3 regions of the Geobacillus sp. CX412 genome follow, and region 1 is predicted to be linked to each of the others. Evidence: riboswitches for the same ligand, from Rfam matches in the RefSeq annotation. Region 1 holds a riboswitch; each other region holds the start of a gene.
The links. A riboswitch is a leader RNA that binds a small molecule or an ion and turns the genes downstream of it on or off. The one in region 1 is predicted to bind cobalamin.
Positions count from the first base shown of each region.

Region 1 (7,835 bases):
TTCGTTTATATTTGGCGTACGCCCAAGGATAGGCGATATCATCCCAGTTTAAGACGTTCGAACTTTTGCCGTTAATGATTCTTGTAGAGCGGTTTGGTGCTTCTGGGTCCATGATGATCCGCTTCGTTAATGGATGTGCCATGTTTTATTCCCCCTTGGCATTAACTTGCGCATGATTCACATTCATCGATCGTGCTGGAAGTAGAACGGACGTAATACGTTGTTTTTAGTCCTGACTTCCATGCGGTGAGATGAAGATCTAAAAGCTCTTTTGCTTTGATGGTGTTCAACACGTAAAAATTAAACGAAATCGCTTGGTCGATATGGCGTTGGCGCGCCGCATTTTGCTTAATGCTCCAATGCTGGTCAATATGGTAAGCTGATTTATAGTACCACGTTGTTTCGGCGTTTAAATCGGGCACGGTAACTGGAATTTTGTAATCTTTCTTTTCTTCGGCGTACACTTTTAAAAAGATCGGATCGATACTGGCGGTGCTGCCGGCGATAATCGATGTCGAAGCATTTGGCGCGATTGCCATCACATAGCCGTTGCGCATGCCGTGTTTGGCGACTTGTTCTTTGAGTGCATCCCAGTCAAAGTCTTCGGTGCGACGATATCCGCGCTTGTCGAAATAAGCGCCCGTCTGCCAGTCAGATCCCGGAAACGCTGGATAGCTTCCTTTTTCTTTCGCGAGCTCCATACTCGCTTGGATCGCTAAGTAGGCAATTTTTTCGTACAGCTTGTCCGCGTATTCAACTGCTTCGTCTGATTCCCAGCGAATGCCTTTTAACGCAAGCAAATGATGCCAGCCGAACGTGCCAAGTCCGACGGCGCGATATTTTTGATTGGTGAATTTCGCTTGTAATACCGGGATATTATTTAAATCAATGACGTTATCGAGCATGCGCATTTGGATCGGGATGAGCCGCTCGAGTACATCGTCGGTGACGGCACGGGCAAGATTGATGGAAGACAAATTGCAAACAACGAAATCGCCCGGGATTTTTTCAATGATAATCTTTCCATCTTTCGTATATTGTTTTTCCACGACGGTCGGACTTTGGTTTTGCGCGATTTCTGTACAAAGGTTGCTGCAGTAAATCATGCCGAGATGCGCGTTCGGGTTTTTCCGGTTCACTTCGTCGCGGTAAAACATAAATGGTGTGCCGGATTCTAACTGGCTGCGCATAATGCTTTTCATTATTTCGATCGCTGGCACTTTTTCTTTCGAAAGGCTCTTTTCTTGAACGCATTGCCAATATTTTTCGCGGAAGCTTCCGCTGCCTTTTTCCTCATCATAAAAGTCTTCCAAACTAAATCCCATCACTTTGCGCACTTCATGGGGGTCAAACAAGTACCAATCGCCGCGTTTTTCTACTTGCTCCATAAATAAATCTGGGATGCAGACGCCCGTAAATAAATCATGTGTTCTCATTCGTTCATCGCCATTATTTAATTTCGCGTCCAAAAAAGCGAAAATGTCTTTATGCCAAACATCCAAATAAACGGAAATCGCACCTTTGCGCTGCCCTAATTGGTCGACGCTGACGGCGGTGTTATTAAGCTGCTTCATCCATGGAATCACTCCGGACGAAACGCCTTTAAACCCCTTATATCGCTGCCTCGGCTTCTGATTTTGCCGAGATAGACGCCGATTCCGCCACCCGATTTTGAAAGGTTGGCGATGTCTGTGTTGCTGTCGTAAATGCCTTGCAAGCTGTCATCGACGGTATCGATAAAGCAGCTTGAAAGTTGTCCGTAGCTTTTTCCGGCATTTGCTAACGTTGGCGTGGCGACGGTCATATATAAGTTGCTTAGCGCCCAATACGCTTCTTGAATGAACGTAAACCGGCGATGTTTCGGTTCTTTCGCCATTAACGTCATTGCGATGATAAGGAAGCGCTCCTGCGGCAGTTCGTACAAGTTGCGGTCGTAGTCGCGGGCGAGGTAGCGGTCCGCGAGCGTGCGAAGGCCGATATATGTAAACAACTTATCTTTATCTGGATCAATAAGTTTTCCAAGCTCATTGATTTCTTCTTTTGAGTAATCATCAAGAAGAGAGCGATCGTACACGCCTTTAGAAACAAGCGTTGTAATCAACTCGTACAAGCTGCCGTAGCGTTGTTTTGCGTCATATCCACGTTGTTTTGCCGCTTCTTTGTATAGCTTTTGCAAATAGATGTGAGCACAGACAAACGTCCATTCTGGTTCTGCCTCACTAATATAGGAAAGACCTTCAAGTATTAAGTAATTCGTGATTTGTTCCGCAGAAAGTGTATCTTTGCTTTCGATGATGCGGATGATGCGCTCCATATAGTCATCTGTCTGTAGATGCGGGTAGTCTTTTGTTATATTGCGGATAAAGGAAATGAGTCGTTCGCGCGAAAACGGTTTAGTTTGCCCGTTTTCTGAAGTAATAATGATAGTGTTCGCCTGTAGTTCCATCAGTTTCTCCTCCTTGTTTCCATAAAAAATCCACTCGGGTCGAGTGGACGAAACGACAGTATAAAAAAGGCAAGAGAAGCCCTTTCCAACCATCGTTTCATCTTCTCGCTCCCCGGAGAACATGAAACGCAAACAAGCAAGGCAGGTCTCCTGACTCGTGCTTCTTCCTACTTTGGATCCTTCCCGTATGTGCGCCCGAGCGAGCTTTCACATACAGTGGATGTTCCATTTCGTCCACACATACAGTTGCGGGGGCAGTTCTGGATTCTCACCAGATTCCCTATTAAGTCCGGATGGACACCATTGCTTGCGGTTTTATACTATATTTAGTTGTTTTATGAGTTTATAACACAATATATAGTGTTGTTGCTGTTGGTACAAGCATATAATAAAACGATAGAAAATTCAACTATTTTTTGTAAGGACATGAAAAAATGAGGAATGCTTTTCTAGTGAGAAGGCATTCCTCATTTGCGGGAAGTTCGAAATTTTAGTAACAAAAATTGAAGCAACAATCCGATGCATACCCTGGAATGACAAAAAGCCTCGGAAGCCAAATAGGACCGAAAACGATTTTGAAAATTTTAATATGTGCGGAATACATAAGAGCGATCGTGACGAAATAGGCAGAGAACACATAGGGAAGAAAGGAGTAGGGGGACTGTCCACCTCCCGCATCTTTTACCGCATCCCACATGGCGTAAAAGTATAGACATGGATAGAACATTAACCATTGGAAATCAACGACATCAATCGCTTCTTTGTTGTTCCCTAAAAAGCTTAATCGAATTGCTTCATTGAATTGCGATTGTACGTTAATGAGAAATTCCAACAAAATAAACAAAGTGCCTTTGAAGTATTTTTTATTGAGAAGTTGGCCCAATCCAGGCAATGCAATGCACCACATTAACTGTTCCATTGCCTTCACGTTTCCTAACTCTTTGCTTTGTGTTGTTTGTTGTTGCAATCGAAAAAAGAAGATATAATCATTGCGCAAAAAACTCATGATTATCTTCTTGATATTACATTTTTAACAAATAAAACTGATTTATACTTTTTTGGAATAATAAAACAGTTACCCAAAATTCAACAAATTAATATTAGGCAGGAATGTTCAGAGTAAAAAAGATATGGTGATAAAACGACTATAAAAATATTTATCCTTATAATATCTAGAAAATATTCTTTGAATTTTTCAGAATAGTTAATATAATATTATTAAAACAACAAAGGGGGAAAAGACGTGAAAGGATTAAAATCGGTCTTGCTTTGGGGGCTTATTTCCGCTCTTGGGGCGGCAGGGTTTGCCGTTCTTGCATTGAACCGCGGCGAGACGGTAAATGCGATTTGGCTGATTGTCGCGGCTGTCTGTACGTATGCGGTAGCATACCGTTTTTATAGTAAATTTATCGCTCGCAAAGTATTTGAACTTGATGACAGTCGCAAAACGCCTGCGGAAGTGTTTAATGATGGAAAAGATTATGTGCCGACAAACAAATGGGTATTATTCGGCCATCATTTTGCGGCGATCGCTGGCGCCGGACCGCTTGTCGGACCGATTTTAGCAGCGCAAATGGGATATTTGCCTGGCACGCTTTGGATTATTATCGGCGTTGTTTTAGGCGGTGCTGTCCAAGATTTTATTATTTTATTTGCGTCTATGCGGCGCAATGGCAAATCGCTTGGCGAAATGGTGAAGGAAGAAATTGGCCCGGTTACAGGGTTCATTGCATCGCTTGGTATTTTAGGAATCATGATTATTTTATTAGCTGTTTTAGCATTGGTAGTAGTAAAAGCGCTTGTAGGAAGCCCTTGGGGAATGTTTACTATTGCCGCAACGATTCCAATTGCGATTTTGATGGGAGTTTACATGCGCTTTATTCGTCCAGGGCGTGTGGCGGAAGCGTCATTAATGGGATTTATTCTGCTTCTTGTTTCTCTTGTCGCTGGACAATATGTGGCGGAGCACCCGACATTAGCGAAAATCTTTACATTGAAAGGTGAAACGATCGCGATTTTAATGATTGCTTACGGATTTGTCGCATCTGCTTTGCCGGTGTGGCTGCTGCTTGCGCCGCGCGACTATTTGAGTACGTTCTTAAAAATCGGGACGATTGTTGGTTTAGCGCTGGGAATTTTAGTTGTTGCTCCAGACTTGCAAATGCCGGCGCTGACGAAATTTGTTGACGGCACTGGTCCTGTGTTTGCTGGTGACTTATTCCCATTCTTATTTATTACGATTGCCTGTGGTGCGGTGTCTGGATTCCATGCACTTGTTTCGTCCGGTACAACGCCAAAAATGATTGAGATGGAGAGCCATGCCCGCCCGATCGGCTATGGAGCCATGTTAATGGAATCGTTCGTTGCAGTGATGGCAATGATTGCTGCGTGTATATTAACTCCTGGAGTATATTTCGCGATTAATAGCCCAGTTGCTGTGATTGGGCAAGATGTTGTGCAAGCAGCAAAAGTCGTGTCTTCATGGGGATTTACAATTACGCCTGACATGCTGACGGAACTTGCGAAAGATGTTGGCGAGCAAACGATTTTATCGCGGACTGGCGGAGCGCCGACACTAGCGATCGGAATGGCTGTCATTCTCTCTAATGTGATCGGCGGCAAAGCATTAATGGCCTTCTGGTACCATTTCGCGATTTTGTTTGAAGCGCTCTTTATTTTAACGACGATTGATGCGGGTACACGCGTTGGCCGTTTTATGATTCAAGATATTATGGGCACTTTCTACAAACCGCTTGGCAAAACAGATTCGCTAGTTTCCAATATTATCGCGACGACGCTGTGTGTTCTTGCTTGGGGATATTTCCTATATCAAGGGGTAGTCGATCCTCTGGGTGGCATTAATACATTATGGCCGCTTTTCGGTATTGCCAACCAAATGCTGGCAGGAATTGCGCTTTTATTTGGAACGACGGTTTTATTCAAAATGGGCAAAAAAGCTTACGTTTGGGTGACATTGGTCCCAACGACATGGCTTTTAGTGGTAACGATGACGGCAGGATTCCAAAAGCTGTTCCATAGCAATCCAAAAATCGGTTTTCTAGCTCATGCTAATGCCTTTAAAGATGCATTAAATCAAGGTAAAATTTTAGCACCTGCAACCAATGAAGCACAAATGCGGCAAATCATTATGAACGACTACATTGATGCAACGCTTTGCGCGATTTTCATGCTTGTTGTGATTGCCATGTTGATTTCGGCAGTAAATATGTGGATAAAAGTATTGAAAAACAAACATGTACCGTTGAAAGAAGCACCTTATATTCCAAGAGATGGAGGAAATGAGGTTAAACATTATGCGTAAGTGGCTTCATACGATTCTTTCCTACCGCAAGCAATTTCTTGATTTGCTGGTTGGTGTTCCAAACTACGAGAAATATGTAGAACATATGAAAACACATCATCCAGGAGAGCCGATAAAATCAAGAAAAGAGTTTTTCTGCGAAGTGCAGGAAGCGCGCTATAACGGCAAAGGCGGAAAAGTATCACGCTGTTGCTGACATAAAAAGGGGAAACTATTCCCATACTCATCAAGTTAAGAATTTTGGTCTTTGTGCATCGTCAAAAACATGGTATCCTTTCTAACGAACACTCCACGTTAGAAAGGATTTTTTTCATGGAAAAACAAATGAAAGCATGGATTCAAACCATTCGTCAACTCTTTTCTCCCGAAGAATTAACCCGTCTCGCACGGAAAACAGGCTTTATCCGGCGGCAGCGTTCGTTAACGGCGGAAGCCTTTCTGACTCTCTGTGCATGGGGAGATGGCTCACTGGCCAAACAGTCGCTTCAGCGGTTGTGTGCGGCCTTGACGCTCTGGCATGGCTGTTCCCTTTCAAGCGAAGGCTTGAATCAGCGTTTTACCGATCGGGCCGTGGCATTTTTGCGAGAAGTGTTTTTCCTTCTCCTCCTGCATCAACGTCCATTGCTTTTGTCAGCCATGGAGACCTATCGAACTTGTTTTACCCGCCTGCGGATTTTGGACTCAACCAGCTTTTTGGTTCCCGCTGACTATGGGGAAGACTATCGAGGTTCCGTTTCGTCGGGGGTGAAAATTCAGTTTGAATATGACTTGTTATCCGGCGCCTGCCTTCAGCTATGCGTTCAATCGGCCAATGACTCGGACGCTCGTTTTGCCTATCATGCCCAGCATACGATTTTACCGAATGACCTATGTATTCGGGATTTGGGCTTTTTCCCGTTGCCGCACTGGCCGAGATCGACGCCCGCGGAGCGTATTATATTACTCGGCTCCGTTCCGATATGAAAGTGTATATCAAGGAGAATGGCCAGTGGAAGGAATGGGATTGGGAATCCCTTGGGAATCAATTAGAGGAAGGGGAATCAGTGGAAATGGAACATGTATACATCGGACATGAACGCTTGTATGTTCCACGGTTGGTTTTCCGCCGTCTGACGGCGGAAGAATGGCAAAAACGGATGGCGTATGTGCGGAAAAAGGAAAAAAGAAAAGGGAAGGCGCTGGCACGCCAAACCCTCGAACAAAAGAAATACCACATCTTACTGACGAATTTACCACAAGAGTCGTTTGATGGTCAACAGGTTTATGAGCTCTATTCCCTGCGCTGGCAAATTGAATGGTTGTTTAAAGCCTGGAAATCCGTATTTGATTTGGAGAAAGTCAAGGAGATGAAAAAAGAACGTTTCGAATGCCATTTATACGGGACGTTGATTGTCATTTTGGTCACCCAGACGTTTCTGTTTCAAGCTCGGATGTATTGGCATCAAAAGGAAGACATTGAAATCAGTGAACGGAAAGCGCTCGATCTTCTCCAATCGTATTGGCACCAGTTGCTTTTGCGTTCGCATATGGCGGAAATCAACCTTTTCTCTCTCCTTTCCCTGTTACGAAAACATGCCAAGAAAGGTCGAAGGAAAGGGGAAGAAACGGCATCAGATATCTTAACGAAATTAGAGATATGGTAGAATTAGATATGGATATAAATACCAAATACCCCTCTTCTGGAGGGGTATTTGGTATGCCCAATAATGGATGTGATCCCCATCACTCACTGCGGGGATGAACACGAGTATCGTCTTAAAAATTTTATACCGCTAAACTTGACGGGTATGGAAACTATTCCCCTTTTTTCCTTTTTCGTATTTATTTTAAGTTAATGAGGACGAGCTTTTTCGTTTGTGTTTTCCTGTTCATTCACGAGAACATCCGCCGGAAGCCCACTGCTTTAGCTGTGGGAGGAAGGCGGGGTTTATATTTTCAGTATATATTGAATTTTTCGTTCAATATAAGTACACTGGATTTAGAAAGGTAGGTGAATCAAGAATGCTCTGCACTCTCAAGATTAAATTAATGCCAACTCTTGAACAGTTTCATGCGCTGCTGGAAACA
Region 1 is NZ_CP103461.1:2,865,367-2,873,201, reverse strand. It holds gene NXM86_RS14945 (ribonucleotide-diphosphate reductase subunit beta) at 1-142, opposite strand, end outside; partial or broken gene NXM86_RS14940 (ribonucleoside-diphosphate reductase subunit alpha) at 162-2,446, opposite strand; cobalamin riboswitch at 2,570-2,767, opposite strand; partial or broken gene NXM86_RS14935 (hypothetical protein) at 2,914-3,374, opposite strand; gene NXM86_RS14930 (carbon starvation CstA family protein) at 3,690-5,768, shown strand; gene NXM86_RS14925 (YbdD/YjiX family protein) at 5,761-5,964, shown strand; partial or broken gene NXM86_RS14920 (IS4 family transposase) at 6,081-7,411, shown strand; gene NXM86_RS14915 (RNA-guided endonuclease InsQ/TnpB family protein) at 7,770-7,835, shown strand, end outside.

Region 2 (7,835 bases), 1.7 Mb from region 1:
GTCGCAATCGGGTGCAAAATACGAAGATCTTGCGGCAAAATATATGGAGGCATTAGGCGGTAAAGAAAATCTTGCGCAAATTGACAATTGCATTACACGCTTGCGCTTAAAAGTAAATGATATGTCAAAAGTCAATGAAGCTGAATTGAAGCGTTTAGGAGCGAAAGGCGTACTCCGTCTGAATCAAACCGATTTGCAAGTCGTTGTTGGTACAGATGTCGAATTTTTAGCAAATGCACTGAAAAAATTATAAAAAAGTAAAATGGACGGCCCATTCCTTTATTGGAATGGGCTAAATGCTAGCATACGAGGATCATAATACAATAAGGGGAGTGTTTCCATGAAACGGCTGTTGGACTGCAGCGCTTCTGATTTTCGCAAGATGACTGGGAAACAATTAAAACAATCGATTCAAGCGTCAGAAGGAAGGGTAATCGTCGCGGAAGTCATTGGAGCCTTTGCGCCGCTTTATCCAGCGGTGACAAATGCAGAATTGGCGGCCGCGTTTGGGGCGGATTTGCTATTGTTGAATATGTTCGATGTGTTTCAGCCGGTTGTGAACGGTTTGGATACGAATGAGCCGAATCAGATGGTGGAACGTCTAAAGCAGCTGACAGGACGTCCAATTGGCGTCAATTTGGAGCCTGTTGACCCGAACGCGAGGCAGTTAGAGAGTCTTGCTTCTCTTCCAAAAGGAAGGATGGCAACAGAAGAATCACTGCAAGAAGCAAAACGTCTAGGTTTCGATTTTATCTGCCTAACCGGAAATCCGAAAACAGGTGTGACAAATAATGAAATTATCCGCGCGATCGAAACCGCACGTGCCGTTTTTAGAGAAGACGGTCTCATTATCGCGGGAAAAATGCACGCAGCTGGAGTGGCCGGCGAAACGGGAGCTAGCATTGTATCCGAAGAAATCGTTATGCGTTTTATTCGTGCCGGAGCTGATGTAGTTCTTATGCCGGCGCCAGGAACTGTACCAGGTGTGACCTTAGAAAAAACGGAAACGCTAGTTCAGGTTGCCCACGAACATGGCGCGCTCGTTATGCTTACGATCGGCACAAGCCAGGAAGGAGCGGATGAACATACGATCCGCCAAATCGCGCTCGCAAGCAAAATGGCAGGAGCCGACCTGTATCATATCGGAGACGCCGGTTATCATGGCATCGCCATTCCGGAAAACATTATGACGTATTCGATTGCCATTCGTGGCAAACGCCATACGTATATTCGTATGGCAAGATCGCCGCTGCGATAAAATGAACGACATTTTTATGCCATGAATGAAACTTGTGGTTCTTTTGTTACGTATATTTTTAATAAGAATAAAAAGGAGGAAAATCACATGTTTTCCCGGTCTCCAACTTGTTACGTCTGCGGGAAGCCGATAGAAAAAAATGAACCGATCTATGTGCGCATGAGGTATCCGGTGTACAGAGGAATGGTAGAAATTAAGGCTTTCCTTCAGCAAGAAGGGACCATTATTTGCGATGGGTGTTTCTCGCAAAAAACAAATAATCATGAAAAATGAGAGGAGCTATACTATGTTTGGAAAAGTCGCTGCCGATGTGCTTGGATTAAGCGATATCGGCTCGGTTATTAAACCGGAAAACTATGATAAAGTCGATGCCGATGATTACGTGATGCATGAAGACGGGGAAAGATTTATTTCTTAATTAAATCGAAGTCGGATGAGTATTGCTTTACCAATAAAGCGCTTATTCATTTGGATGGCACGAGCGCAACAAGCAAAAAACGCGTATTGCGCCGCTATGATTATTACAAACATACGATTTCCGACGTGTCGCTCGAAACGGCAGGCACGGTCGATTTAGATGTGGAGATTAAGTTTAAAATCGGCGCCCATGCCTATTCGATTGACGTCCATAAAAAGCATTTAGAAGAACTAAAAGATTTATATAAATCGCTGCTCGCCATCTCTGAGCTTTGCCATGAAAACAAAACGAAGCTCGAGTACGCGCATAAAAGTTTGGAATTGACGGCAAACGTATTCGGGCAAGTGAAAAGTGACACAAATAATTTCGTTGCCGATTTCAAAGCGGTGAATGAACTTGCGTTTCAATGGCTCGTTGACGCGAAAACAAAATATACGGTGAAAGACTTCGGCTTTGTGTTTGAACGGTATATTAATAATTAATTGCATTGTAACCCCCGAATCGCTAAAAGTTCGGGGGTTTTAATGAATTGAAAACAATGAAACTTTGAATTTTTTATTGCCAAACGATCTTTCTTCCTTTAATATTATAACTGTCAATTGTTCGACAATTTTATACAATAGCGGCAAGGTGCCGAATGGAGCGATTCGCTCCTAATGGCTTAATAGGGAATCTGGTGAAAGTCCAGAACTGTCCCCGCAACTGTAAATGCTGACGAAATGAAATCGCCACTGTACGGTGGAATGGCAAGCGCCGTTTGCCGTATGGGAAGGTTCAGAGTAGGATGAAGCATGAGTCAGTAGACCTGCCTTGTTCGCTTATAGTTTCCTATCTTCGGGGGGTGAGATGAGGAAACGGCAACGGTGGCTGCCTTCGTGTATACATATTGCCGTTTCTCGCTCATTCCGAGTTAGGAATGAGTTTTTTTATTTTACATAAAGAAGGGGGAACAAAAAATGAAAAAATGGAAACAGTATGTCATGTTGCTCGTATTCATCCTTACATTTGGCTTCTTGTTTGGATGTAATGGAGAGAACGCAAGCAAAGAGCCTGCAAAAAAAGAAGAACCGAAAACGGAACAAGCGGCGTTTCCGGTAACGGTAAAAGATGGATTAGGCGAGGATGTAACGATACAGTCTGAGCCAAAAAAAATCGTTTCCTTAATTCCAAGCAACACAGAGATTGCCTATGCGTTGGGATTAGGAGACAAAATCGTTGGCGTCAGCGATTTTGATAACTATCCGGAAGATGTAAAAAATAAGGAAAAAATAGGCGGCTTAGAGTTTAATGTAGAAAAAGTTATTTCGTTGAAGCCAGATTTAGTACTTGCCCATGCGTCTAGCGCACATAACTCGAAAGATGGGCTTCAGCAATTAAGAGATGCGGGTATTGCTGTATTGGTTGTCTATGACGCGAAAACGTTTGATGATGTATATCATTCCATCGAATTAATTGGCAAAGCGACAGGAACTGCGGACAAAGCACAAGAAATCATCCAAAATATGAAAACAAAATTAGAAGCTATAAAAGAAAAAGCAAAGCAAATTAAAGAGGAAGATCAAGCAAAAGTATGGGTCGAAATATCACCAGCTCCAGAAATTTATACAGCTGGAAAAGGAACGTTTATTGATGAGATGCTCCAGGCGATCTCCGCGAAAAATGTCGCCGGTGATTTAGAAGGGTGGCCGATGGTTACGGAAGAAAAAGCGGTCGCGTACAAGCCGGATGTCATTATTACAACATACGGCGGAGCGAAGCAAGTGTTGGACCGTCCTGCTTGGAAAGATGTCCCGGCGGTGAAAAACAAACGGGTGTATGATGTAAATACAGACTTAGTAAGCCGTCCAGGTCCACGTTTGATCGAAGGAGTAGAGGAACTTGCAAAAACAATTTACCCGGATATTTTTAAGTAATATATGGATGTATGCAGTTGCAATAACGGTCGTTATTACTTCGCTCTTGCTGGGGATATCGATAGGTTCTCTATCGATTCCCTTTTCTACTATTATCAAGATTATTTTTTCGATCTCGTTTGGGTTGCCGTTGCCCGGCGATGTTCCCGATGATCTCGTGCAAATCGTGATGGCGATCCGCCTTCCACGCGTTGTGCTTGCGTTTCTTGTCGGGGCATCGCTGGCGGTCGCGGGAGCTGGGTTTCAAGGGCTGTTAAAAAATGCGCTTGCCGATCCGTATACGCTCGGCGTGTCGTCAGGTGCTTCTGTCGGTGCTGTTTTTGTCATTTTCTTCGGTATTCAATTACCGTTATTTGGTACATTTACGCTTCCTATTGTCAGCATTATATTTGGCCTTGTGACGCTCGTGCTTGTTCTTTTATTTACACGAGCGGTGGAGCGAAAAATGTCCGTAGAGACCATCATCCTAGTTGGAATTATGTTCGGGGCGTTTTTCAGCGCACTTATTTCCTTAATGATTGCACTAACCGGAGAAGAATTGCGGCAAATTATTGCATGGCTGATGGGGAGCGTAGCGATGCGCGGATGGAAATATACGATGATGATGCTTCCGTTTTTTCTCATCGGAGTGATCATGCTGCTTTTTAATGCGCGCGAACTGAACGCTTTTGCGTTTGGGGAGTCGGCCGCTATGCATATCGGGGTCGATGTGTTGAAGCGAAAAGTGATGATTTTAACCGGTGCTTCGCTGCTAACCGGCGCGGCGGTGTCTGTTTCCGGAACGATCGGTTTTGTCGGATTGGTCGTTCCACATATGGTTCGCCTCGTCTGTGGTCCGAACCATCGTCTTCTGTTGCCGCTTTCCCTATTGTATGGCGGTGCCTTTCTCGTTCTTACTGATTTATTGGCACGCACGATTATTTCGCCGAGAGAATTGCCAATCGGCGTAATTACCTCATTGATTGGCGCACCTTTATTTGCACTACTATTTTTTCGAAGAATGCGAAGAAAGACGTGATGAATGTGCTTGAAGTAAACCATGTTTCTTACCACTATCATCGTAAACAAGTGCTTCATGATGTAACGTTTACCGTAGCAAAGGGAGAAGTATTTGGGATTTTAGGGCCAAATGGGAGCGGGAAAACGACCTTATTGAAACTGTTAAGCAAGGAGTTGTTATTACAAAACGGAAGCATAACAGTAAACGGCCGGCCGCTTCGTTCTTTTTCGCAAAAAGAATGGGCTCGTTTTGCCGCGGTGCTTCCGCAAACGGTTGATGCGGCATTCGGATATACGGTAAAAGAAACAGTGGAACTTGGAAGATATGCCCATCAAAGCGGTCTATTTCCGACATGGACGGAAGAAGATGAACAAGTGGTGAAAACAGCAATCGAAGAAGTTGGGCTAATGGAAAAAGCAGAAGAAGGGATTGACCGTTTGAGTGGGGGAGAACGTCAGCGTGTTTATTTAGCAAGAGCGCTTGCGCAGCAGCCTCAGCTTTTATTGCTAGACGAACCGACCAATCATATGGACATTACCCAGCAAATGAAGCTATTGGACCAGCTTGTCCGCTCGGCGAAGGAAAAAGCGTTAACGGTTATTGCGATTTTTCATGATATTAACATCGCTAGTTTATATTGTGACAGGCTTTTAATGTTAAAAAAAGGGGAGGTAGTCGCGCTAGGGACGCCGGAAGAGCTGATGGAACCTGAGATTTTCCGTTCTGTATTTCACGCGTCCGTAAGCAGGCAAGCACATCCGACCGTCTCTAAACCGCTTATGGCGTTTTTACGGGAATGGCAATTTCCGATATTACAACATAACGAACTGCGCGAACGATTCGCGTGGACAATGTTGGAGGACTGCGTCGTTGTAACCGCAACCGAGCCGCTTAAGGTGTTATCTTCCGCGCTTGTCGGATCAGGCTTTCAATGGGCGACTCATTTTGTCAATCGTCAAGTTTCAAAAGATTATGATTGCGAAGATGCGGAAACGGAAATGAAACATTATTTACGTCGCCGCGGCTTTCCCGTCCAAAAAACGATTGGAATGATGACCGCTGTTTCTGTCGAAGATGCCGTCTGCATGTATGAGAAACATGATGCGTTTTCTGTATGGACCGTTGTTACCGCTGGAGTAGGAAATGCCGTTGATGCCGCACAAGCGTGGAAACGAGAGGAATTAAGCCAAAAAGTCGGCACGATTAACATTATGGTATTTATCGACGGAACGTTGACGGATGCCGCTTATGTGCAGGCTTTAATGACGGCGACGGAAGCAAAAACAAAAGCATTATACGATGAAAAAATTGTCGATCCTGAAACAAGCACCTATGCAACAGGAACATCGACGGATTGCATTGCGATTGCCGCGACACAAACAGGAGCAACGTTTCCTTATGCTGGCACGATCACACCGATTGGAAAAGCGATCGGGCGAACCGTTTATGAAGCGACAAAGGAAGCCCTTCGCCGTTATAAACAGCGGAGGGAATCATTGTGAGTCATCTTTTGGCGATTGCTCTGGCGCTTGTGTTGGATTGGTTGTTTGGCGATCCTCGTTGGCTTCCGCACCCCGTGCGTGGAATCGGATCATTCATTTCCTTTTTCGACAAACGGCTTAATCAAGGGCGATATCGGCGCATGAAAGGGATTATTACCGTCGCGGCCGTAGCAGGAATGGTTTACTGCCTGGCGTCTCTTGTTGTATATATCAGTTATTCTCTTTCATGGATATTTGGCGTTATGATGGAAGCGGTCCTTATTTTTACGACGATTGCGACAAAAAGTTTACAAGAAGCTGCCTGGAATGTACTCATTCCTTTAGAACAAGGAAAAATCGAAAAGGCCCGCCGCGAATTAAGCATGATTGTTGGCCGGGATACAGAAAATCTTGACGAACCGGAAATTGTGCGCGCTTGTGTAGAAACGGTGGCGGAAAATACGAGCGATGGAATTACCGCGCCGTTGTTTTACGCTTTCATCGGCGGGGCTCCATTGGCGCTTTTTTATCGGACCGTAAATACGTGTGATTCGATGCTCGGCTATAAAAATGAGGCGTATCGCGAATTCGGTTGGGCGTCAGCGCGCTTGGATGATGTGGTCAATTATGTGCCTGCTCGTCTTACGGCGATGGTGATGATATTTGTCCATAGCGGAAAGCGACTTCGTTATTGCTTGCGGGTGCTTTTTCGCGATGCTCGCAAACATCCAAGTCCAAACAGCGGATGGCTAGAATCGGCGATGGCGGCGCTTTTAGGCGTGCAGCTTGGCGGAACGAACACATATAACGGAATCGTTTCGCACCGGCCGACGATCGGCGATCCGCTCGTTCCGCTAAAAAAAGAACATATTCGCCATGCAGTGCGGATTATGCTCGTTACGGTTTTATCGTTTGCGATATTGCTGTTCGTAGGAGGGATATTGATTGAATTTGCCAGCACATGGAGCAAATCCCCGCCAATTATATGAGCATCTTGGGATTCCAATTCCAGAAACTTACGTTGATTTTAGTGTCAACACAAATCCATATGTATTGCCGCTGTCGCTTTGGCCGAAACAAGCTGATTTTTGCGGTTGGACGATGGAATATCCAGACCCGGATGCTTCTTTATTAGTTGATTTACTTGCGCGTATCGAAGGAATCGCACCAGAGCAAGTGCTGATTTCCAACGGCGCTTCGGAATGCATTCATTTGCTAGGACAATTATTTTCACGAAAACGAATTGGAATTGCGGAACCGACGTTTTCTGAATATCGCCGCGCTTGTGAGGCGCACCATTGTAAGATCGTTTCGATTGTCTCGAATGAGGAAAGCAACTGGAAATATAATCTAAGTGAGTTAACAACGTTATTAGGGGATGTTGATGCTTTCTTTTTATGCCATCCAAACAATCCAACTGGAACGGTGATGACGGAAGAAGATCTATATGCGTTGCTTGTGGCAGCGGAGAAGGCAGAGACATTTGTTGTCATCGATGAAGCGTTTTATCATTTTTGGATCGATGGCTTTACCGCATTGCAGTGGGTGAACGACTTTTCCCATCTGATCGTTTTGCGTTCATTAACGAAAATCCATCATTTAGCCGGGGCGCGTATCGGCTATATGGTTGCCAATAAGGAAGTCATTGCGCAAGTAAAAGCATTGCAGCCGCCATGGAGCGTAAGTAGACTTGCCCAGCAGCTGGCGTTGCATTTTTTGCCGATGAACGAGTTTGTCGCACAAACAAAGCGGATGATTGCCAGTG
Region 2 is NZ_CP103461.1:1,085,388-1,093,222, forward strand. It holds partial or broken gene NXM86_RS05645 (glucose PTS transporter subunit EIIB) at 1-253, shown strand, start outside; gene NXM86_RS05650 (DUF7916 family protein) at 341-1,258, shown strand; partial or broken gene NXM86_RS05655 (PH domain-containing protein) at 1,545-2,158, shown strand; cobalamin riboswitch at 2,289-2,503, shown strand; gene NXM86_RS05660 (ABC transporter substrate-binding protein) at 2,633-3,589, shown strand; gene NXM86_RS05665 (FecCD family ABC transporter permease) at 3,555-4,607, shown strand; gene NXM86_RS05670 (adenosylcobinamide amidohydrolase) at 4,607-6,091, shown strand; gene cbiB (adenosylcobinamide-phosphate synthase CbiB) at 6,088-7,059, shown strand; gene cobD (threonine-phosphate decarboxylase CobD) at 7,016-7,835, shown strand, end outside.
Region 2: linked by a shared signal. The riboswitch ahead of NXM86_RS05660 (ABC transporter substrate-binding protein) and the one ahead of NXM86_RS14940 (ribonucleoside-diphosphate reductase subunit alpha) in region 1 are both predicted to bind cobalamin.

Region 3 (7,835 bases), 1.0 Mb from region 1:
CTCATTTGTCGAAAAAACTTGAACACTATATCACTTTTTCAATATGGAGGGTTGTGCGCTCATCCATTCTCATCCATTGTTTCATTTCTTCCACATTCCGCGGGATGCGCATCTCGTGTGGAAACAATGTTTTCCATACAGAAGCAAGCAACGGAACACCAAGACGCCATTTTTGCAATTGATGCTGCCTTGCAAATACGTCTTGCGGCGATCCTTGCATGACAATTTGTCCGTCATGCATGACAAACACGATATCTGCCCACTCTAATACAAAATCAAAATCATGAGTAGCGATCAAAACCGTTGTGCCAGCTCGATGAATATCGTTGATCTTCTCGACAAACCTCTCGATTTGCAGGCGGTCTAAATACGCTGTCGGCTCATCGAGAACTAATAATTTCGGGTTCATCACCATTACGGCGGCAAGCGTCAGCCATTTTTTTTGACCGAGACTTAAATGATGAACGGGCTTGTCCAACCATGAACGTAATCCAAACTCGTCCAGCGCTTTTTCATGAGCTCGTCCATCTCACTTTTTTTCATTCCTAAATGGTGCAGGCCAAACGCCAGTTCATCACGTACCAATGGCGCCACAAGCTGGTGTTCCGGATTTTGAAAAACGATGCCGACCTCTCGCCGCCATTTTTGCAAGGTTTGACGCCGATAATCCATCTTCTCTCCATTCCAATAGATGTCGCCAGAGTCGGGCCGCAACAGCCCGTTCGCATGTAAAAATAACGTTGTCTTGCCGCATCCATTATGACCGATAAGCGCGCATTTTTTTCCACTGGGAACATGAAGGCTTAATCCTTTCAACACACATGGTCCGTTCGGATACGTATAATATACTTCATCCATTTTCAGCATCTTCTGCCGCCCTCCTATCATCCAAGCCATAGAAGCAAACTTATGCCGATGGCTGCTTCCCACAGATAACGTTTGTTTTTTTCGTTATATGTTTCCACATGAACATAGGTCATTTCATTGGAAACTCCGCGCGCCCATAAAGCAAGGCGCAACGCTTCATAGGAATGCCATATTTTTTGAAAAAGCTGGAACACCAACATCCCGCCATGCCGCCAATGGCTTCCTCCATTTCTTGCTTTCATCGCTACGTATAGCTCTTCTGCTGCTTTCACGAAAACAAATACAAACCGATACGTAAAAAATAACAAATCAATGATGATGGATGGCACTTTCATTCGTTTGAGCACATACAACATCTCTGGAAACGGGGTAGTCACTAGAAGGAAAAATAAACAAGACCATGCCGCAACCGAACGAGAGAGCAAAGACATTGCGATGAAAATTTGCGAACGATCAATAGACACATGAAAAGAACTGTCAATGGAAACAAGCAAAGCTGGAAAACTCACCATCAGAAACAATGCCACGACTCCGAGGGCTTTGGCGTACACCTTCCACGAAACACGCGCATAACCGATAATCCAAATGGCAAGCCAAATCGTCATCATTACTTGCGTTTTCCAGTTTCCTGTGATGGCCATCATTAATAATAGAAACGCAAATATCACTTTTTGTTCGGGACGTATTGTCCGCAGGCGGTTATTGTAAGCAATTGTGTCAAACTGCCGGATCATTTTGTTTCCTCTTTTCGGTTCGCCCGGCCTTTATAGACACCGATAATATAGCCAATAATTCCGGCACCGATTGCCGCCTGCACAGAAAACAGCAACGTTTCCACCTCTCCGCCTGGCGGCTCAAATATGGTTTCCATCCAAGGTTGATAATGAGGAGCGAGCTTCTGAATCATTTTTTCCGCCTGGCCATCCGTGCCGCCAAAATCAGAGTGATGAATGAACAATAACGGCGCTACTACCAGTAAAACAGCAATAGCAAGAAGAAAAAGACTTCTCTTCATATTACACTCCCCTCTCTAACTGGTTTAGTTCCTGGCTGCTGTAAGTGGATAAGAAATTCCAAACGACGACCGTAAGCAGCCCTTCTGTAATCGCCAGTGGTATTTGCGTAACAGCAAAAATGCCGGCAAATTTGGCAAACGAAGCGAAAATCCCGCCTGTCGCATCCGGGAACGCCAGCGCTAATTGCAATGAGGTGACAACATATGTGGCCAAATCAGAGAAAAATGCAGCGAAAAATATCGTCCAGCGCCTCGGTATATTCCACTTTTTCCCGAAACGATAAATGCCGTACGCTACGAGCGGGCCGACGACTGCCATGGACATGGCATTCGCCCCTAATGTCGTCAATCCGCCATGTGCCAGCAATAACGCTTGAAACAGCAATACGATGCTTCCCATCACCACCATCGTCCATGGACCAAACAGCACCGCGCCGAGCCCTACCCCCGTTGGATGTGAGCTACTTCCAGTAACGGATGGAATTTTTAAGGCGGACAGCACAAACGCAAATGCCCCGGACAGCGCAATGAGCAGCTTTAGTTCCGGATGCTCGCGTGTAATCCGAATTAGTGAACGCATACCGATGATAAAAAACGGCAAAAACACTAGCCACCAAAAAATCACCCATCCAACTGGCAAAAATCCTTCCATAATATGCATCGCAAATGCCGATGTGCTGCCGGTAAACGTAAAATAGACGACTAAACCGCAAAGGAAAAGGGCGACTTTCCATTTTTTCATGCTTTCGTTCCTCCCGTTGCTTTACATAATTTCGAGATTCCTAGAGGGGCGTTTGATTGTTTTGACATCATCAATCCTTGCTTCTCTTCATAACGGTACGTTATCGTTTCTTCCAACCATTCCCCATCTCGCAAATGCCTTCGCACAAGCTCCCTTGCTTTTTCCGGCGTCACACCGTTGTACCATACGCCTTCAGGGTAAACGATGACTACACACGCGTCTTGGCAACGGCCATTGCAGCGAGTCCGCGTCGTATGTACAATGCCATCTAACTCCAGCATCGCGATTTCTTCGCGGATGGCAAGCGTTACTTCTTCTCCCCCTTTACGCATGCAGCTGCCTCCATTGCAAATCAGCACATGATGTTTCATTCCGATTAAGTTCCATGTTGTCATGTTGAGTCTCTCCTTTTTTGCAAAATAAAAAGCACCTCTATACGCAGAGGTGCAGAAAAATGCATACAAATATAGCAAAAAAAGTATACCATTCTCCCGCACGTCTACCTATAATCCCGTAGGTATCCGTCCGAACAAATAAGGCAGGTCTCCTGACTTAGGATCATCGCTTTGTTGCGCCTTCCCGAAGTTTCCTTCAGTGACATGATGCAACAAAGCTCCCCATCACAGTGGCGGGTACCGTGACGGATTTTCACCGTACTTCCCTTTTAAGCCTATTCTCTAATGAGAAAGGCACCTTATTTGTTTGGCATATAATGTCGATTTTTCAAAGAACATTTCCGTTATTCATAGTAGTACAAATTTTCAAATATCGTCAACCACTTTTTTTCAATAAGTCCGTTTTCGCCAATACAATCCCGTCTTGATCAGCGTACACATAGGCGCCTGGCTCCCAACGAACGCCGCCAAATTCGAGCGCAACGTCCCGTTTTCCCTTTCCTTCTTTTTTGCTTTTCACCGGGCAAGTGCCAATCGCCATCACCCCAAGCGGCATATTGGCGATTTCTGCGGAATCGCGAATGCATCCGTGAATAATCACCCCGGCAAGCCCGCGCTCACAAGCGATCTGGGCAAGACGGTCTCCGAGCAGCGCGCAATTTCGCGAACCTTTTCCGTCTACGACCAATACGGTGCCCGCTGGAACAGTTTCGAGCGCCTCACGAACGAGCACATTATCTTCAAATACATCGACCGTCGCGATCGGTCCGGAAAATTCCGCTTTGCCGCCGTAAGATTGCATCGGCAGCTGGCATACTTGCAATTCACTTAAAAATTCATCGCATAAATCAGCTGTTTTCATCACAATCTCCTCCTTGCCATGTCTTATATTTGACATCCTTTGTCAAAACTCCTTCTTTTTCAACAAAAAAACAGACAAGCGACATTGCTTGCCTGTTAGAGACTGGGCTAGCTGGATTCGAACCAGCGCATCACGGAGTCAAAGTCCGTTGCCTTACCGCTTGGCTATAGCCCAATATTATCATGTTCTTGCCAAACTGTTTATGAGATGATTTGTACATTTGTAGTATATCCAGAAGTTTTTGTCTCTATGTATAAAAACATCTAAGTTTCATCCGCTTTTCATTTTTTACTCATTTCAGTATGGGCAAAATCCTTTTTTCAAATAATATATTTATCTTGATGTAGTTGGCAGATCATTAAAAACGTTTGGCCGTTACAAAATAGGACCACACTTTTCCTTAATAAACAACCGTGCTTTGTTCGTGGACATTATCCTGGCATTTCTCTCAATAAAGTACAATCAAAACGCTTGATAGCGTATGTTTTTTAATCATAATTTTTTTATTTTTACAGTTTTTTAAACTTAATTCCATATTCACTTTACCCTTATTTTTTACAATAACCATGTCGAAAGAAACCCATTTTAGAACGGGAGAGTGAAGAATCAGTGAAAAAATCAACAAAAATCGGTTTGTCTCTTTCTATGTCGTTAGGATTGCTGGCCACCTATTTTTCGACAGAAGCCAGTGCTGCTGAACAGAACCGCCATCCATCCACATTGCAGCCTATCGTCGAGAACGTCGAAGTCATCGCCCACCGCGGCGCTTCCGGCTATGCACCTGAACATACATTGGTTGCGTATGAAAAAGCCATTCAGATGAAAGCGGATTATGTAGAGTTAGATTTGCATATGACGAAAGATGGGGAATTGGTTGCGATTCATGATTCCACATTAACAAGAACAACGAACGTGGAAGAAGTGTATCCCAACCGTGCCCCTTGGAAGGTAAAAGACTTTACGCTTGCCGAAATCAAACGGCTGGATGCTGGATCTTGGTTTAATCAGACACATCCTGAATACGCCAAAAAACAGTATGCACAAGAGAAAATTCCAACCCTTCAAGAAGTCATTGACTTCATTAAAAAGAAAGATCGCAAAGTAGCTCTGTACATAGAAACGAAGGACCCGGATGTATATCCAGGAATGGAAGAAAAACTGGTCGATATATTAAAAAAGAACGGATATTTAAAAAAAGGAAAAGTAATTTTCCAATCATTCAGCGAAGCAAGCTTAAGAAAACTGCAGGAAATCGTTCCAGAGGACATTCCGCTTATCCAGCTTTTTAGCCCCAAAATGATTCAACGCAAAAATCTTGACGATGTCTTTAACCGAACGGCCGAATACGCAGAAGGAGTTGGGCCGGATTACTCTCTCGTTACCCCAACATTGATGCAGAAAGCCCACGAACGCAACATGATCGTCCATCCGTATACGGTGGATACACAAGACAAAATGATCGAACAATTATCTCTGGGCGTTGACGGCGTGTTTACAGACTATCCCGATAAATTAGTAGAATTAAACAAAAAACCTTATATTTCCCATGGAATAGCAAGCGGGGAAGTAACGGATACTTCCGCCGTATTATGGGCACGGACAAACAAACCTGCAACCGTACAATTTGAAATTTCCGAAAATGCGTCCATTCAACACAAAATAATAAAAAAGGCCAAAGCGGTTTCGAAACACGATTTCACCGTACAGGTAAATGTAACAGGATTAAAACCGAATACCACTTATTATTACCGCGTACAGGCTCTTCCAGGCTCTTATCAAGTAACAGGAAGTTTCAAAACAGCCCCAACGTCCAATGACATAAAGCCCCTCACAATCGTCTGGGGTGGTGACACAGGAGGCCAGGGGAAAATTCCTCCATTTCGTTCTTTTGCGGCAATGGCAGAATTGAAACCAGATTTCTTCTTATTCAGTGGAGATACGATTTACGCGGATAATGCGACTCCGGCGGTTCCAGCCCCGCCGTCAAAAAACATCGAAGATTTCTGGGCAAAATATAAGGAAAACCGCACAGATCCCAACTTGCGAAAGCTGCTTCAATCAACAAGTGTTTATGCGATTTGGGATGATCACGAGGTCACCAATGATTTTTCTGGACCGATTGAGCCCCTCACTTCGACGGGATTTCGGGCGTTCACCGATTATTGGCCGATGTTAACAGAGCGGAGTACATCCGGCAAGCTTTATCATAAATTTTCATGGGGAAATACGCTCGATTTGTTCATCTTAAATAATCGCGGCTACCGTGATCCTAATACACAGCCGGACAGCCATGAAAAAACGATGCTTGGTAAAGAGCAATTGGAATGGTTAAAACGGGAGTTGGCCAATTCGGATGCTCAAGTCAAGCTTATTGCTTCTTCCGTTCCTATTTCGATTCCAACAGGAAAACCGCATGCGCGTGATGGATGGGCAAACGGCAACCATATCGATCCAAATGACAAAACGGGATATGAGCATGAATTTGCTAAACTTTCTACATTTATTACAGACAACAAGATAAAGAACGTCTATTTTGTCACAGCCGATGTGCATTTTGCGGATATCATCGAATACGATCCTGACCATAACGGAACCATCGATTATCGAGAGCTGATAAGTGGACCGATTGGGGCCGCGATGGGCCAGCCGTCAGCGCTTGATCCTACATTTGGGCCGAAGCGATTGTATGCCGAGGGAGGATTTTTTAATTTCGGTGTGATCAAAATTAATCCAGAACGCAAACAAATAACTGCAGAAATTCGCGATGAAAATGGACGCGTCCATTTTCATATCGACTTTCCAATTGAACCGTAATAATCACATTATATAAACAAGGGTGAAGCAAAGGGGTGCGTTTACTTTTGCTTCAGCCTCTTTTTTTCGCGGCTGGCCTCTCCCCGATATGCTTGCCAAAACACGTTTCATCTTCGCTTATTTGTTGCTCGATCGTGAACTATCTTGAAAGAAAACATGCCCTCCCGCCCCACCAAACGTTAAGCGCTCCGATGACGTCATCGTAATCATAAGGCGATACAAAAGTTCAGATTTCAACAAAAGGATATTGCCGCCATTAAGATTGGAAAACCACCTATTGTGGACGATATCATCATGTCCTTATTTCTGCAGGCGTGTTTGGACAACATAGAGAAATACGATAAAACTAATCACGAAAATGACGGTCATATAAAGAAAAAATTGATTCCATCCATCTTCCTGCAACTCTTCCGCCGCCATGCGCTGCGTCGGCGGCTTTTCTTTTCCAAACGCTTCGATGTCCGCCTGGGCGAGCGACAACGGTTTTGTGAGCGAACAAATTCCTGTGACCCAGTCCGTATCGTCGTACGCATAACAAGATACTCTTTTCCAACTTCAAACGGATACCCGCAATCTCCCCCACCGAAGCCGGTGTACACGACAACATGTGTTTCATTTATCCCTTTCCACGTACGATCGATCGAAAAAACAACCGCGCGCTGCGAAACTGGCTCTCTGATTTCTGGTTCTTTTCTCGTTGTTTCATAAATACGAACGACCTTCCCAGAAAACACCGCGTCACTTTTCGTAAACTCTTCCGACGGAAAACGTGGCGGGACGCAGTCACACGCATACGTCCGCGCTCCCCCATACAGGCAAAAAAGGACAGCAATGCCAAGAACCCAACACCAGCATCGTTTCATTAAACCACCTTTTTTATATTAATCGCATCAAAAGGGCAGGTGGTTACGCATTAGCCCCTTTCGCGAGTTCCTCGAGCCGCTTTAACGCTTCCTCCTTATCGAAAGAACTGTACCATCGATCATTGTACACATCTAAAATGCGGTAATGCTTGCTGATAATATTTTGCTGAAGGCGAAACGGGCCCATCCGCTTAATTTCTCTCCACCATACTTTTCCGCCGAGAGTCTTTCCTTTTGGCGCATCAATTTCTTCATGTGCGATCGTTTCAATCACTTC
Region 3 is NZ_CP103461.1:1,818,092-1,825,926, forward strand. It holds partial or broken gene NXM86_RS09720 (energy-coupling factor ABC transporter ATP-binding protein) at 26-867, opposite strand; gene cbiQ (cobalt ECF transporter T component CbiQ) at 885-1,601, opposite strand; gene NXM86_RS09730 (energy-coupling factor ABC transporter substrate-binding protein) at 1,598-1,882, opposite strand; gene NXM86_RS09735 (energy-coupling factor ABC transporter permease) at 1,884-2,624, opposite strand; gene NXM86_RS09740 ((2Fe-2S) ferredoxin domain-containing protein) at 2,621-3,019, opposite strand; cobalamin riboswitch at 3,145-3,336, opposite strand; gene rraA (ribonuclease E activity regulator RraA) at 3,396-3,881, opposite strand; tRNA gene NXM86_RS09750 (tRNA-Gln) at 3,984-4,055, opposite strand; gene NXM86_RS09755 (glycerophosphodiester phosphodiesterase family protein) at 4,491-6,695, shown strand; gene NXM86_RS09760 (hypothetical protein) at 6,996-7,175, opposite strand; partial or broken gene NXM86_RS09765 (hypothetical protein) at 7,280-7,558, opposite strand; gene NXM86_RS09770 (helix-turn-helix transcriptional regulator) at 7,602-7,835, opposite strand, start outside.
Region 3: linked by a shared signal. The riboswitch ahead of NXM86_RS09740 ((2Fe-2S) ferredoxin domain-containing protein) and the one ahead of NXM86_RS14940 (ribonucleoside-diphosphate reductase subunit alpha) in region 1 are both predicted to bind cobalamin.